Linked DNA regions of Paraflavitalea devenefica. The protein of the gene in region 1 interacts with the protein of each later gene in a pairwise test. Links are inferred from orthologs where the notes say so. Each region holds a gene or a part of one and is shown in the gene's direction. Other genes may lie near its edges.

Region 1 (7,222 bases):
TGAGCGAGTTTACCTGCCTGCATACGATAGCTGTCAACAAAACCCGGGGCTGGGTCATACTCACGCAGGAATACCAATTTCCCGATGGCCGCATCCTGCTCGATTCTACCATTGCCAACCTCCATACCCTGTCGCCCGTGCGCATGCGTATGGTTACCACACCCCACTTTATGAAGATGGACCTTGATTTCCGCGCCCGGGAAGTACATGCCATAGCCGATAAAGGAGGCAGGAAAACAGATACCCTGCACAAAATGGAGGAAGGTTATTTCGATTCCAACCTGCTGGAATATTTATTTGGATTACTACCCTATAAGAAAGGCTTTAGCGCCACCATCAACGCCTACACATTTGAACAGCATGGCATGGACCCCTGGAAAGTGGAATATATAGGAGAAGATATGCTTACTACAACAGGAGGGCCTGCCTGGTGCTATGTGGCCAAAACGGGGAATGCCGGAAATATAACCGATATGATGACCTGGATAGAAAAATCAAGCGGTAAAGTGCTCAAGCGGGTAATTCCTCTTGGGAAAATGTACTATATCATCACGAAAATATAGCCATGAAGAAAGCTGTCAGCTATTAGCCGTTGGCTTTTAGCCATAAAAAAGCCATTAGGTATTGGAGTAGCCTAAGCTAACCGCTAATACCTAATGGCCAACAGCTTTTTATATTAATATTAGTGCATACCAGGGAACCAGGGCCTGGCTATTGCTTCGCGGAAAGGCCAGGGCACAGAAGCCAGGATGAAAATAAGCGCGATCACAAAGAACCAGAAGGCTTTCTTATGAGCAGTATAGTCAACAGCCCTTTTTACTTTACCACGGCCAATGGTGATGAGCACAATGGCAATGAGCATACCAGTGATGTGCTCAATAGCCCAGAATCGCATAGCACTATTCTTCATCACTGCGCCCATGCCTGCCGCCCGGATGAAGTTAAATCCAAAATCACCTACAGACCATTGGATCAATCCAAGCACCAGGGTAATATGTGCCGCAATCATCAGGAACAGGTCTACCTTTTTATCGCCGGCGCTCACCGCACGCTTTTGATTCATACCGGCGAGGTGACGGAAGATAGCCACCAGCAATAAAATAAAGATGACCCAACGAAGTATGTTGTGTAAATGGACCAGACCGTCGTACATAATTGAAGATTTGGATGGAAGAATTTCAAAATCCGGCCAAAGCTACAACGCAAAACGCAATTAAAGTAACAAATGTCACCCTGCTTGTCCCGCTCTGCGGGGAGCCTGTCGAAGCCACCCTTCGACAGGCTCAGCCTGACAGCATTAGTTACTCCTCCCAATCTGCAATAAATACATTGGTATCCCGGGTGCCGCCATTATTGCGGTTGCTGCAGAAGACGAACTTCTTACCATTGGGACTGAACATGGGGAAGGCATCGAATCCCTTATCCCGGCTGATCTTTTGAAGGTTAGTGCCATCTTCATGGATCGTGTACAGGTTGAAGGGAAAGCCTCTTTTATATTCGTGGTTGGAAGCAAAAATAATACGCTTGCTATCAGGCATAAAGGCAGGCGCCCAGTTGGCCTGTCCGTAAGCAGTAACCTGGCGGGCATTGCTGCCATCTGCATTGGCCACCCATACTTCCATGCTGGTAGGCGCTACAAGGTTTTCGGCCAGCAGGTTTTTGTATTCTTTGATAGCTGCTTCGGTTTGGGGACGGGAAGCGCGCCAGATGATCTTTTTTCCATCAGGACTAAACCAGGCGCCACCGTCATAACCCAGGGTATGTGTGATGCGTTTTTCCTTACCGCTCTTCAGGTCCATCATGTACAACTCAATATCGCCATCCTTTACACTGGTATAGATCATTTTACTGCCATCAGGGGAAAGCGTGGCTTCCGCATCATACCCTGCCGACTTCGTAAGCTGTTTTACGATCTTGCCATCCAGGTCGGCCATGAAAATATCAAAGCTGGCATACAAAGGCCATATATACTTATTGCCGTATTTGGAGCGGTCTGGCACAGGCGGACAATCTGCACTGCCCAGGTGGGTAGAAGCATAGATCACATGCTTGCCATCTTTGGTAAAAAAGCCGCAGGTAGTACGCCCTTTACCGGTACTCACCAGTTTGTAGTCAAACTTTTCGCCATTGGCAGGAACTTTGCCAATAAACATCTGGTCGCAGGCAATGCCATCTTTGGCATTGGTACGCTGGAAAATGAGGTATTTGCCATCATAGCTGAAATAGGCTTCTGCATTATCGCCGCCAAAAGTAAGTTGCTGAATATTCTTAAAATGTGTTTCTTCGGGGTACTGCAGGGTATCGGCAGCAGGCGTATTAGCAATAACTGATGATGTGGGGGTCTTAAAGGCAGTGATGGCCAGGAAGACCAGCAAGCCTGCCAGTAGTAAGGAAAGGAGTTTTTTCATTGTATTATTTTTTAATCCACCTGCTGAGACACAGCGGGAGCAAAGGTATTTTGGCGGATGTCCTTTTTTGTCAGAATATTGTCATAAGCGACATCCCCCAAAAACGGTTAGTTTTGATATATGATCAAGAGAAGGAATTTTATCTGGTGCTCACTCATGGGTTTATTATTAGCTGGTTGTGATGCGGACAATCCAGGAAAGAACCGGGAACAGCTATTGTCGAAACCACCCTATGCAGGCCTGACAGATAGTATTAAGGCCGCCCCGCAAAATGCCGACCTGTACCTGGCAAGGGGTGTCCGTCTTTCACAAAATAACCAGCATGAGCTGGCCAATGCCGATTATGCCACCGCCTGGCAACTGGCTCCTAATGAAGGTACTGCCCTGCAATACATTAACAATTTAATGCTGGTAGATTCGCCCGCCACAGCGGTCAAACTGCTAAAACAGTGTATTGAAAAATACCCGTCTTCCACCGCCTTCAGCCGCCGCCTGAGTGAAGTATATGCCCAGGTGGGCGCCACGGAGGAAGCGCTGGACCAATACAACCAGCTATTGACAAAGGACTCCCTCGACTTTGAGACCTGGTTCGAAAAAGGTACCCTGCTGGTTCAGCTAAAAGATACGCCCGCCGCCATACAGGCCATGGAGCGGTCCTATGCCCTGCAACCTGTCAACTATACCGGGCTGGCGCTGGCCAACCTGTATGCAGCTACTAAAAATCCTGCTGCCCTGCAGCTTTGTGATCAACTGATCGCCCGTGATACTACTTTCATTAATGAAGCTACTTTCCTGAAAGGCGCCTATTATTCCGACACGAAACAATACGCTGCAGCCCTGGAACAGTTTGAGGAATGTATTAAACGCAACTGGAAGTTTACGGATGCCTATATTGAAAAAGGCATTGTGCTCTACGAGCAAAAACAATACAACGAGGCTTTGGGAGTGTTTCGCATGGCAGTTACCGTATCCAATACCAGTCCCGATGCCTACTTCTGGATGGGTCGCTGCTACGAAGCCACTAACCGGAAAGACGAAGCCCTGGAAAATTACATGCGGGCACTGTCTTTAGATAAGGATTTTACAGAAGCCCGGGAAGGGATCAGACGGTTGAAAGATTAAACAATCTGCCAACCTGTAATTGTAAATTATCAACTTCACCATATGCCCATTGTAGCGCCATCCCTGTTAGCAGCCGATTTCCTGCACCTGCAGGACGAATGTACGATGCTGAATGAAAGTGAGGCCGACTGGTTTCACCTTGATGTGATGGACGGAGTATTTGTTCCCAATATCAGTTTTGGACTGCCGGTGATAGAACAGATCCGTACCACTACCCAAAAGACCTGCGACGTACACCTCATGATCGTACAGCCGGAGCGGTATGCAGAAGCCTTTAAAAAAGCAGGGGCCGATATGCTCACGGTGCATATAGAGGCCTGCACCCACCTGCACAGGAATGTGCAACAGATCAAATCACTGGGCATGCAGGCAGGCGTATCCCTCAATCCGCACACACCGGTAGACAGCCTGAAAGATATCCTGCACGATATTGATATGGTATTGCTGATGAGTGTGAATCCCGGCTTTGGCGGACAGTCTTTTATTCTCCATACCTTACAAAAGATAAAGGAACTGCGCCGCATGATTGATAACCAGGGCCTGAATACAAAGATTGAAATTGACGGCGGTATAACGCTCAACAATGCAGCCAGCATTGTACGGGCCGGCGCCGATGTGCTGGTGGCAGGTAGTACCGTATTTAAGTCGGCTGACCCGAAAGCGACCATCCGTGCGCTCAAACACATTGTGTAACATGGCAAAAGATCTCTTTTCACAGCAGGCAGCTACTTATGCGCGGTATCGTCCCGTGTATCCCCGCGCTTTGTATGACCACCTGGTGTCATTGGTAGCGCAGCACAACACTGCCTGGGATTGTGCTACCGGCAATGGTCAGGCAGCCCTTGAACTGACCCGCTATTTCGACAAAGTATTTGCCACCGATATCAGCGAAAAACAATTGGAGCAGGCCACACCGCATGAAAAGATCACCTATTTCGTAGCGCCTGCCGACGCCTCCGGCATCCCAGCTAACAGCATTGACCTTATTACCGTGGCGCAGGCTTATCATTGGTTTGATTTTGAGGCTTTCAGCCGGGAAGCAAAGCGGGTGGCCAAACCGGATGCCCTCATCGCAATCTGGGGCTATAGCCTCATCCAAAGTGAATACACCAACCTCAATACGCTCATACATGATTTTTACCGGGGGAAAACAGGCCCTTACTGGGATGCAGAAAGAAAGTATGTGGATGAAGCCTATACTACGGTAGCATTTCCGTATCAGGAATTAACCGCGCCTGCATTGCGCATAGAAGTACAATGGACCAAAGAAGACCTGATGGGTTATTTCAACACCTGGTCGAGTGTACAACATTTTATCAAAGCCAATGGATACAACCCGGTAGATGAATTGGTCAACACCCTGCCGGCCATATGGCCTGAAGTGGAAGCCCGCGCTTTTTATTTCCCGCTGTTTATGCGGGTGGGTAAAGTTCACTAACCCTGTTGCTGTTCTTTGTTCTTCACATTATCGAATTCCAGGCCGGAGTCGGCTTCTCCCTTACCGGTGTATTTCCGGCGTCCCAGCCAGGTAATTACCGAACCATCCATCCAGCGTGTACGCTGCCAGGTACGTTCCACAATAGAACCACTGCGCAGCACTTCTTCTTCATATACATGGTAGGCATTCCAGGTATTAGTTTCTGCATCATACCCTGTACGCAGCAAGGCCGTGCGCGGACGGATACGCTCTGTTGCCCTGCCCGGTATAATACGTGGCATAGCTGCCCGCCGCAACTGTATCTCGCGGCTCGTTACAGCATCCAGTCGCACTGGTATAAAAGGTATCCAGTGTTCCGGCACCAGTGTGCCCAATTCATAGGTTACAGCCGCATCATTGTTCACCACGGGGGTTACCGGCGGCGCCACTGTTATGCTTTCCAGGTAGCTGAATAACCGGCGGGCGGCATCGGCCCCTTCTGTACCACTACCCGTTCCATCGGGAATAATCGTTTCAATACCCCATACCAGGTTGGCCATTTCATCACGCAGCAAACTCACTGATTCAAGCGGGTCGCTTTCCATGACCTTGATCGTAGACGGCGGAACGAACAACCTTGTATCTGCCGCGGCGCCTGTATAATTCCTGCGGGTAAGATTATACATGGCCCAACGCTGCCAGTCGCTGCTATCACCGGCCCCTGCTGCCCGCACCTCGGTGTATTGCCCGAATATATCTTTTACAACAATGCTTTGCACTGCGCAGATACTGCCCACATCAATCCTGAATGGCACCAGCATCCAGTCATTGCTGTAGATCAGTGCAAACTCTGCCAGCAACAACTTAGCCGGCTCGGTCGTATCTGCCTTAATACCACCAAAGTCTACCTTATAATCTTCAAACTGCCACCAGCGCGGCTGCGGCATACCGGGAAACTGTACTCCTCCGGGCAGTATGGTAATCACCCGGCGGTTTACCCTATCCGGTACATAATTGCCCGTCAGGCCGGCATGGTAATTACTGCTTTTCGTTTCCACATCAAAATTGTACCAGTCCAGGTGCCCGGAAGCATATTCATCTGCTGCCAGAATAGTAGTGGCGGATGCACTGTCGGCCGCTGAGCAATGAAACTGGTATTCCAGGTGCGAAGCATCCCAGGCAGCCTTTGCTGTACCGGCAGGCTGACTATAGATCTGCTCAAACCAGGCCACAAAAGCATTACCAGCATTATTCACCAGCGTGGTGATAGCAGGTGTGGGAGCACTGAGATAGGAGGCTGCAGCCGTGCCCAACTTCAACGCGCTGTACAAAACATGGCCGTCAATAGCCCGTCCTCCACTGATAGCTGCATACCATTGCAGCAGGCGTGGGTCACTGTAAATGTCAGGATGATCACCGCCCGGAGATGGCAACGTAAAATGCAAAGAAGCATGTGCCTTAAAGGCATTGAGCGTAGCTGTAATAACGGCCGGCAAAATGGGTGTCGGGTCAGCCTCCAGGGCCACCTTCAGTATCCTGAACCAATGCTTGCCCATTTCCAGTCGCAAGGTAAGATCGGGCTGCACCCTTTCCCGCTCCACAACAGCTTCCATGGGCAACTTGTTATCAAAATTATAGGGCGCACCTTTACGTAAAGAATACTTGCCCAGCTTTGTGGTTTGCATGTCTACCCGCATCTCTACACAGGTACCTGCATCTTCAGCAGCAAACTCGCCCATCTGCCATTGGCGCGATAACATCCACAATGCATCCCTGATTTCTGCACGCAGCACACGCTTGAAATTATTGGTGCGCGGCCGCGGCTCCAGCCTGTTCCAGGTTAAGATGGCAGGCTTCACCACCTGCAAGCCTACCTCTATCACCACCAGGTCTATGAAACTGGCATACAGGTATTCTGCCGACAATATAAAGTCCTGGTATATGGGATTGTCCCACCCCTCTACTATTATTCTTTCAATCTCTTCCTTCTTATAATTTTCAAAGCCAAATACAAACGCTGCACCCACGATCTTATTGATCTGTTTCTTGCGCGTATCGGGGTTATCATTCACAAACACCCCATCTTTTACCGGCCCGAAACCCATCTTCTCCGTAAAGTTGCGGATGCTGTATTTCACGGGCCCTTCGGTATCGGTGTAATAATCCACCAGGTTCGCGGCAATAGAATGCTCAAAACTATATTCCATGCTCACCGCATCTGCAAAAGCGCCCAGCTTATCGGCGCCGGACAGTTCGGAATAATACAGCCCCAGCA
Region 2 (7,345 bases), on another replicon or contig:
TGATGATATAACGCAAACAGTGGCTACCGACCTGATCGCCGGTCGCCTGCAGGCAAAAGGAAAACTGCCGGTTACTGTTTGCGAATCATTGAAGTTCGGAGACGGCCTTGTAATAAAGCGCTTACTGCCTGGAGTACCGGCGGCAACGCTGGGTTTTAAGCAGGCCCAACTGAATGATTCCATTGATGCCGTTATGTATGATGCCATCCGGCAGCAGGCCATACCCGGCGGAGTGGTGCTGGTAGCCAAAGATGGCAAGATCGTTTTTGAGCGGGCCTATGGTTATTTAACTTATGATAGTACGGAGCCGGTATATCCTGAAACTATTTATGACCTCGCTTCAGTCACCAAGATCATGGCTACTACAGTGTCGGTGATGAAGCTGTATGATGAAGGTAAGATAGACCTGCAAAAAACATTGGGTGATTACCTGCCCTGGGTAAAGGGGACCAATAAAGAAGGACTTAAGCTGTGGGATGTGATCCTGCACCAGGCAGGCCTGAAATCATTTATACCTTTTTACCGGGAAACGGTGAATGGGGCAGATGGCAATAGCCCCAACTGGAATTTTTACGCCCTGAAACCGGATTCCGCGCATCATGTGCGCGTGGCAGATCATCTTTTCATGCGCAATGACTGGGTGGATACTATTTATAGCCGTATCCTTACCAGCAACCTGGAGCCCGGCAACAGGTACATCTACAGTGATAATGATTTTATTTTCTTGGGCAAGGTGGTAGAGGCTATTACCGGCATGCCACTGGAAGCGTATGTAAAGAAAACTTTTTACGATAAGCTGGACATGACCTCTACCGGTTTTAAACCGCGCGATCGCTTTCCGCTTAATTATATAGCGCCTACCGAAAAAGAAGCAGGCTTCCGCCAGCAACTGATCCAGGGCGATGTACATGATCCGGGAGCTGCCATGTTTGGCGGAGTGGCTGGTCATGCCGGGCTCTTCAGCAATGCGTACGACCTGGCGATACTTTCACAGGTATTGCTGAACGGCGGTGTACTGGGCGGGCAAAACTTTTTCAGTAAGGCTACCGTGGACTATTTCACCGCCTACCATAGCGATATCAGCCGTCGCGGCCTGGGCTTCGACAAGCCGGAAAAAGACAATGCTACCCGCAAGGAACCCTATCCTACCTTGTCGGCCTCACCGCTTACCTATGGGCATACCGGTTTTACCGGCACCTGTTTCTGGATAGATCCCCAATACAATCTTGTCTACATCTTTTTGTCCAATCGGGTCAACAGTCCTGATATCAACAAATTCCTGCGCATGAATGTACGCCCCAGGGTACATGAGGCTATCTACCAGGCGCTGTTGCATTGAGGTAACAATAGCTTATTTTTTAAAAAGACCAGGCAAGTCATTGTCTGGTCTTTTTTTTGCTATTTTACAGCACCATAAAAATTACTTCTATGATGCCATTTGAGCGGTTACTACTGGAAAATAAAGCCTGGGCGGCTGAAAAAGTGGGAGAAGATCCCCTGTTTTTCAAGCGGCTGGAAAATATACAACAACCTGATTTTTTATGGATCGGCTGCAGCGACAGCCGCGTGCCTGCCAATGAAATTACAGGTACACAGCCCGGAGAAATATTTGTGCACCGCAATGTGGCCAACCTGGTGATCAATACAGATGTGAACCTGCTAAGCGTACTGGACTATGCGGTGAATCATTTAAAGGTAAAACACGTCATTGTATGTGGTCATTATGGATGTGGAGGCGTTAAGGCCGCTACCACCAACCATGATTATAAATACTTATTGAATATGTGGCTGCGGAATATTAAAGATGTATACCGGCTGCACCGGGAAGAGCTGGATGCCATCCATGAGCCTGATGAACGGACAAACAGGCTGGTGGAGCTCAATGTGGTGGAGCAGTTAAAAAACCTGGCTAAAACATCCATTATTCAGCGCGCCTGGAAACAGGAGAACCGGCCCGACCTGCATGGATGGGTATACGGCCTGAAAAACGGTATCATCAATCCCTTATTGGATATAAAGGCCAATACTTCGTTGGATCCCTTGTATGAATACGATGATCTCTAAGCAGCCTGCCCTATAAACTGCTTTTTCTGCTACCTTATTGTTAAATATGCAGAAGGTGCTGAAATATTAAAATCTTCAAATTGGTTTTTGTAGGTTTGTTGCTATGTCAATTGAAGTAAATCAGCTTACCCGGTTATATGGTGAGCAGAAGGCTGTAGATAGTATTTCCTTCCATGTCAATAAAGGAGAGATCGTAGGTTTCCTGGGGCCTAACGGCGCCGGTAAATCTACTACTATGAAAATTATTACCGGCTATCTACAGCCGGATAGTGGCACCACAATTGTATGCGGCATTGATGTTCAAAAGGAGCCACTGGAAAGTAAAAAAAAGATCGGCTACCTGCCCGAAGCCAATCCCCTCTATTATGATATGTACGTACGGGAGTACCTGGATTTTGTAGCGGATGTACATGGTGTGAGCGACAGGAAGAAAAGAATTGAAGAAGTGATAGAAATGGTGGGCCTTTCCCTGGAAAGTAAAAAGAAAGTGGGCCAGTTGTCAAAAGGCTATAAACAACGCGTAGGCCTGGCAGCCGCCCTTATCCACGATCCCGAAGTGTTGATCCTTGATGAGCCTACCACCGGTCTCGATCCCAACCAGATCGTTGAGATCAGGGAGGTGATCAAAAAGCTGGGACAGCATAAAACTGTCTTGTTCTCTTCCCACATATTACAGGAAGTAGAAGCCATCTGCGACCGGGTAGTGATCATTAACCGGGGTAAGCTGGTAGCCAATGATACGCTGAGCAACCTGCGCACGCAATCAGCCAACAGTGAAGTGCTGAAAGTCAGTTTCCGCGAATCACTGGAACCTGCCTGGCTGGAAAGGTTAAGCAGCGTACGGGCGGTTAACAAGTTAAGCACCTATGAATGGGAGCTTACCTGTACCGATGTGCAGGAAGCCAAACGGCAATTGCTGGAGCTGGCCCTGCAGCAGAACCTGAACATCGTATCCCTTCAATCGGGCGGTCAAAGCCTGGAAGAGGTATTCAGATCATTAACGAATAACCAATAATAGTAAAACAATGGGAACCTGGGGACATAGAATTTTTGAAAATGACAGCGCATTGGATTTTGTAGCAGAAGTGGAAGAGCGTGGATTCGACAGAATTGAAGAAGCTATCAGGGTAGTAGCCAACTATCCGGCAGAAGACTACCTGGAAGTAGATGATAGCGCAGCAGCGCTCGCTGCTATTGAATATATAGCCGCTGCCAAAGGAAAACAATCAGAAGACTTTCCCGAGAACGCCGAAGACTGGTTACAGAAAGCCGGCACGGGAACATTGCTGTCGCAGGATAGCAGCACGATTGCAAAAGCCATCGAAAGAGTTAGAAATAATTCAGAATTGCGCGATCTATGGCAGGAAGATGGTGAAGAACCCCGGGAATGGCTGGCGGTATTGAATGATCTCGAAAAAAGGGCAAGCTGAGCGGCGATATCAATAAAATTAATATAAACTTCGTTTCTTTGCCATCCGGTTGCAGCACTCCCCGGGGGTGCACCAGCACCGCTAACGAGCGTTTGCCTTATATTCAAACCAACAGCAAATAACAAACAACGAATCATGAGTTACATTTCTGACATTCATGCAAGACAGATATTAGATAGTCGTGGTAATCCTACGGTGGAAGTAGATGTGGTTACTGAAAATGGCATTATTGGCCGGGCTGCTGTGCCCAGCGGCGCTTCTACCGGAAAACACGAAGCGGTGGAACTGCGTGACAATGATAAGAAGGTATATGTAGGCAAAGGCGTTCTGCAGGCTGTAAAGAATGTGAATGATATTATTGCCGATCAACTGATTGGTATGGAAGTGGTGAAGCAGGCTTATATAGATGCTCAACTGTTAAAGATTGATGGTACTGAAAATAAAGCCAAGCTGGGCGCTAATGCTACCCTGGCCGTTTCCATGGCCGTAGCCCATGCTGCTGCCCAGGAAAGCAACCTGCCCCTGTTCCGCTACCTCGGTGGTGTAAATGCTACCGTGCTGCCCATGCCCCTGATGAATATCCTTAATGGTGGTATGCATGCCGATAACAAGATCGATTTCCAGGAATTTATGGTGGTTCCCATCGGTGCTCCTTCTTTCAGTGAAGGTCTTCGTTGGGGCGTGGAAATATTCCATAACCTGAAAACCGTACTGAAGAAAAAAGGATACAGCACCAACGTAGGTGACGAAGGTGGTTTTGCGCCTGATATCAAGAGCAATGAAGAAGCCATCGAAACCGTACTGGAAGCCATCACGTTGGCAGGTTACAAAGCCGGCGAGCAAATTGGCATTGCCATGGATGCTGCTACTACAGAAATGTTTGACGAAAAAACAAACAGCTATAAATTCCACAAGAGCTCAGGCAAATCCATCAGCAGTGATGAAATGGTAGCCTTTTGGGCTGATTGGGCGAAGAAATACCCCATCGTATCTATTGAAGATGGTATGGCAGAAGATGACTGGACCGGTTGGAAAAACCTCACCACGGCGATCGGCGGCAAATGCCAGTTGGTAGGTGACGACCTGTTTGTTACCAACGTAAAACGTTTACAGGAAGGTATCGACAAAGGTATTGCCAATAGCATCCTGATCAAGGTAAATCAGATAGGAACCGTAACAGAGACCATCAATGCGGTTCAACTGGCGCAGAACAATGGTTACAATACCATCATGAGCCACCGCAGCGGTGAAACAGAAGATACCACTATTGCCGACCTGGCTGTAGCCCTCAATTGCGGTCAGATTAAGACGGGTTCTGCCAGCCGCAGTGACCGGATGGCTAAATATAACCAGCTCCTCCGCATTGAAGAATTACTGGCTGAGAATGCTGTTTATCCTAAAGGAAAGATTAAATTTGGTAAATAAGGATCCGAAGTTGGAAGTCAGAAGTCGGAGCATTCGCTCAGACTTCTGACTTCCAACTTCTGACTTCCGGTTTCAAATGAAGTTTCTTCAACACATACCCGCCTGGCTTAAGAACAAGTACCTGCTCACCGCCCTGGTGTTTGGGGTATGGATCTGTTTTTTTGACGACCAGGATATTATTACCACCCACTTTAAGCACAAGCACGAACTTCACAAGCTGGAAGAAAGCCGTGATTATTACCTGGGACAGATTGATAACACGAAGAAAGAGCTGGAACAATTAAAGTCTGATCCCGCTACCCTGGAGAAATATGCCCGGGAAAAGTACTGGATGAAAAAAGACAATGAAGACCTGTTTATCCTGCCTGAAATAAAGCAATAATCTATTTTTTCTGCCTCCTCTTATTTAGCTTCAATTAGTTGAAAAGCAATTAATTAGCTCCTTCTGCAGATACTATGCACATAGTACAATAATTCGTATATTTCCTATTGTTATTTTTAAATTATTTTCTCTACCTTGAATCCGGTTTTTGCAACTCCTCCTCCAATTTCCAATACCCTATACAATAACCCAGCCCAACCAACGTTTATAATCACGGACGGACTCCGAAATTGACTCTTTCGGAAATTTTAAAGGACATAAATGGATTTGCCTATGACTATTCTCTTTACACCAGAGGAGCTCATACAGTATTTGTATCAAGAAACCTCCCCAGAGAAAACCGCAGCGATTGAAGCCTCCTTACAGGAAGACTGGACACTTCGCGAGAAATTAGAAGTTTTAAGAACATCTGTAAAAAGCCTTGACCGGATTGTTGAATCTCCCCGGCCACAGGTGCTTCTCAACATTATGAACTATGCCCGTGAATCGGCTATAGAATCTGTTGAATAACAGTTGTTACAGCTTTTGTTGATTGCCTGATCCTCTTCCCGTAATTTCGCCGTCATTCCAAGCTAAGAATGACCAGGAAAGAACGCTTCGATTTTGTTATCAGTTATTTTCAACAGCACGCTCCCGATGCGGAGACTGAGCTCTTGTATGACAATCCCTACCAGTTACTGGTAGCTGTGATCTTATCAGCACAATGTACAGACAAAAGGGTCAATATGACCACGCCGGCTATTTTTGAAAAATACCCGGATGCGGCCAGCTTGTCTAAAGCCACTTTTGATGAACTGTTCCCGCTGATCAGAAGCATTTCTTATCCCAATAACAAAACAAAGCACCTCATCGGCATGGCCAATATGCTGATGGAGCAATTCAATGGCCAGGTACCCCTGACGGTGGAAGAACTGGTGCAGCTACCCGGTGTGGGCCGTAAAACAGCCAATGTGATCACCTCGGTGGTAGACCAGCAACCCAATATGGCCGTTGACACCCATGTATTCCGGGTCTCAGCCCGGATCGGGCTTACCGTAGGCGCCAAAACCCCGCTGGCGACCGAAAAACAGTTATTGCAGTATATTCCCAAAGAGCTGGTACACGTTGCCCACCACTGGCTTATACTCCATGGCCGGTACATCTGCGTGGCGCGCAATCCCAAATGCGAGGAATGTGGCTTAAGACCGGTCTGCAAGTACTACCAAAAAAATAAGGCGAAGGCTGCCAGGTAATTGATTATCTGAATGTTATGCAGAGTTGGTATACAGCTATAGAAAATGATACCGCCATCAGGCAACGCTTATGCAACTTTTATTTGTCTGTACTTGTTATTAACGTACGATTAAAATTCCCCCACTACCGGGGATAGCCCAGCCATATTAAAATTGGTACTTTTACAATATCCAACCCGGTCAACCGTCTACCCTTATATAGCCAGAAAAACAAAAGATATTTTACATGAACAAAACTTCTACACATACCACTAGTATTAACTCCAGCCTGTCCTTCAGGCCGCTGATCAGAGCATTGGAAAAAACGGTCAAGGAAGGAAGAGAAGGCGTGGGACAGTGGTATAAAGAATTGCTGGATAAAGTATACCAGCATTCCGAATTACTGGAACCTATCCGCGATCTTGAACTGCTTGATAAGCACAAGGCCCTGATCGAACAATTGATGTCAACGGTATTCCCTGTTACCCTCTCAGATAAGGAGGACCTGTACGGCAGCTCAGTACCTTTTCAGTTCCAGATGTTTTATGCTTCCCGCAGGATGCAGGAGGAATTCATGGATGCAACGGGACAGAAGATCACGATGCCCGATTGTGAAACTGAAGACAGGATCAATGAGGAGAAGATAACAGGGGCCTATCAGATGATCCTGAACCGGTTTTTTAACGCCAATATCAATAATGGCGTTATGACCAGTGTATATGGCGTTAAATGCCCGCATACCGGCCTTGATACTTATACAGAGCTGGAACTGGATTCCCGGTTTATTGATGTGCGCATTAAAGGGGATCTGCCCCAACTGTCTTTTGATTGCG

Evidence for each region.
Region 2: the proteins of rpe (region 1) and eno interact in binary tests that used the Escherichia coli proteins (3 or more experiments, as listed by UniProt). The link is inferred for Paraflavitalea devenefica from one-to-one orthologs.

What each region holds. Positions count from the first base shown.
Region 1 is NZ_JAARML010000002.1:383,141-390,362, reverse strand. Bases 2,624-5,397 are described here. They hold rpe (ribulose-phosphate 3-epimerase), read left to right. Parts: upstream 2,624-3,572; coding sequence 3,573-4,223; downstream 4,224-5,397. Other genes in these bases: HB364_RS11130 (hypothetical protein), read right to left, coding at 4,965-5,397; HB364_RS11135 (class I SAM-dependent methyltransferase), read left to right, coding at 4,225-4,968; HB364_RS11145 (tetratricopeptide repeat protein), read left to right, coding at 2,624-3,530. Outside these bases: HB364_RS11160 (DUF3108 domain-containing protein), read left to right, coding at 1-563; HB364_RS11155 (hypothetical protein), read right to left, coding at 683-1,153; HB364_RS11150 (TolB family protein), read right to left, coding at 1,302-2,408; more of HB364_RS11145, read left to right, coding at 2,529-2,623; more of HB364_RS11130, read right to left, coding at 5,398-7,222. UniProt on the Escherichia coli protein: Catalyzes the reversible epimerization of D-ribulose 5-phosphate to D-xylulose 5-phosphate.
Region 2 is NZ_JAARML010000001.1:947,003-954,347, reverse strand. What follows is about bases 2,878-5,774. They hold eno (phosphopyruvate hydratase), read left to right. Parts: upstream 2,878-3,629; coding sequence 3,630-4,919; downstream 4,920-5,774. Other genes in these bases: HB364_RS03810 (hypothetical protein), read left to right, coding at 5,575-5,774; HB364_RS03815 (FtsB family cell division protein), read left to right, coding at 4,996-5,301; HB364_RS03825 (DUF4259 domain-containing protein), read left to right, coding at 3,090-3,494; gldA (gliding motility-associated ABC transporter ATP-binding subunit GldA), read left to right, coding at 2,878-3,079. Also shown: HB364_RS03840 (glycoside hydrolase family 3 N-terminal domain-containing protein), read left to right, coding at 1-1,339; HB364_RS03835 (carbonic anhydrase), read left to right, coding at 1,429-2,064; more of gldA, read left to right, coding at 2,168-2,877; more of HB364_RS03810, read left to right, coding at 5,775-5,811; nth (endonuclease III), read left to right, coding at 5,880-6,533; HB364_RS03800 (hypothetical protein), read left to right, coding at 6,760-7,345. UniProt on the Escherichia coli protein: Catalyzes the reversible conversion of 2-phosphoglycerate (2-PG) into phosphoenolpyruvate (PEP). It is essential for the degradation of carbohydrates via glycolysis.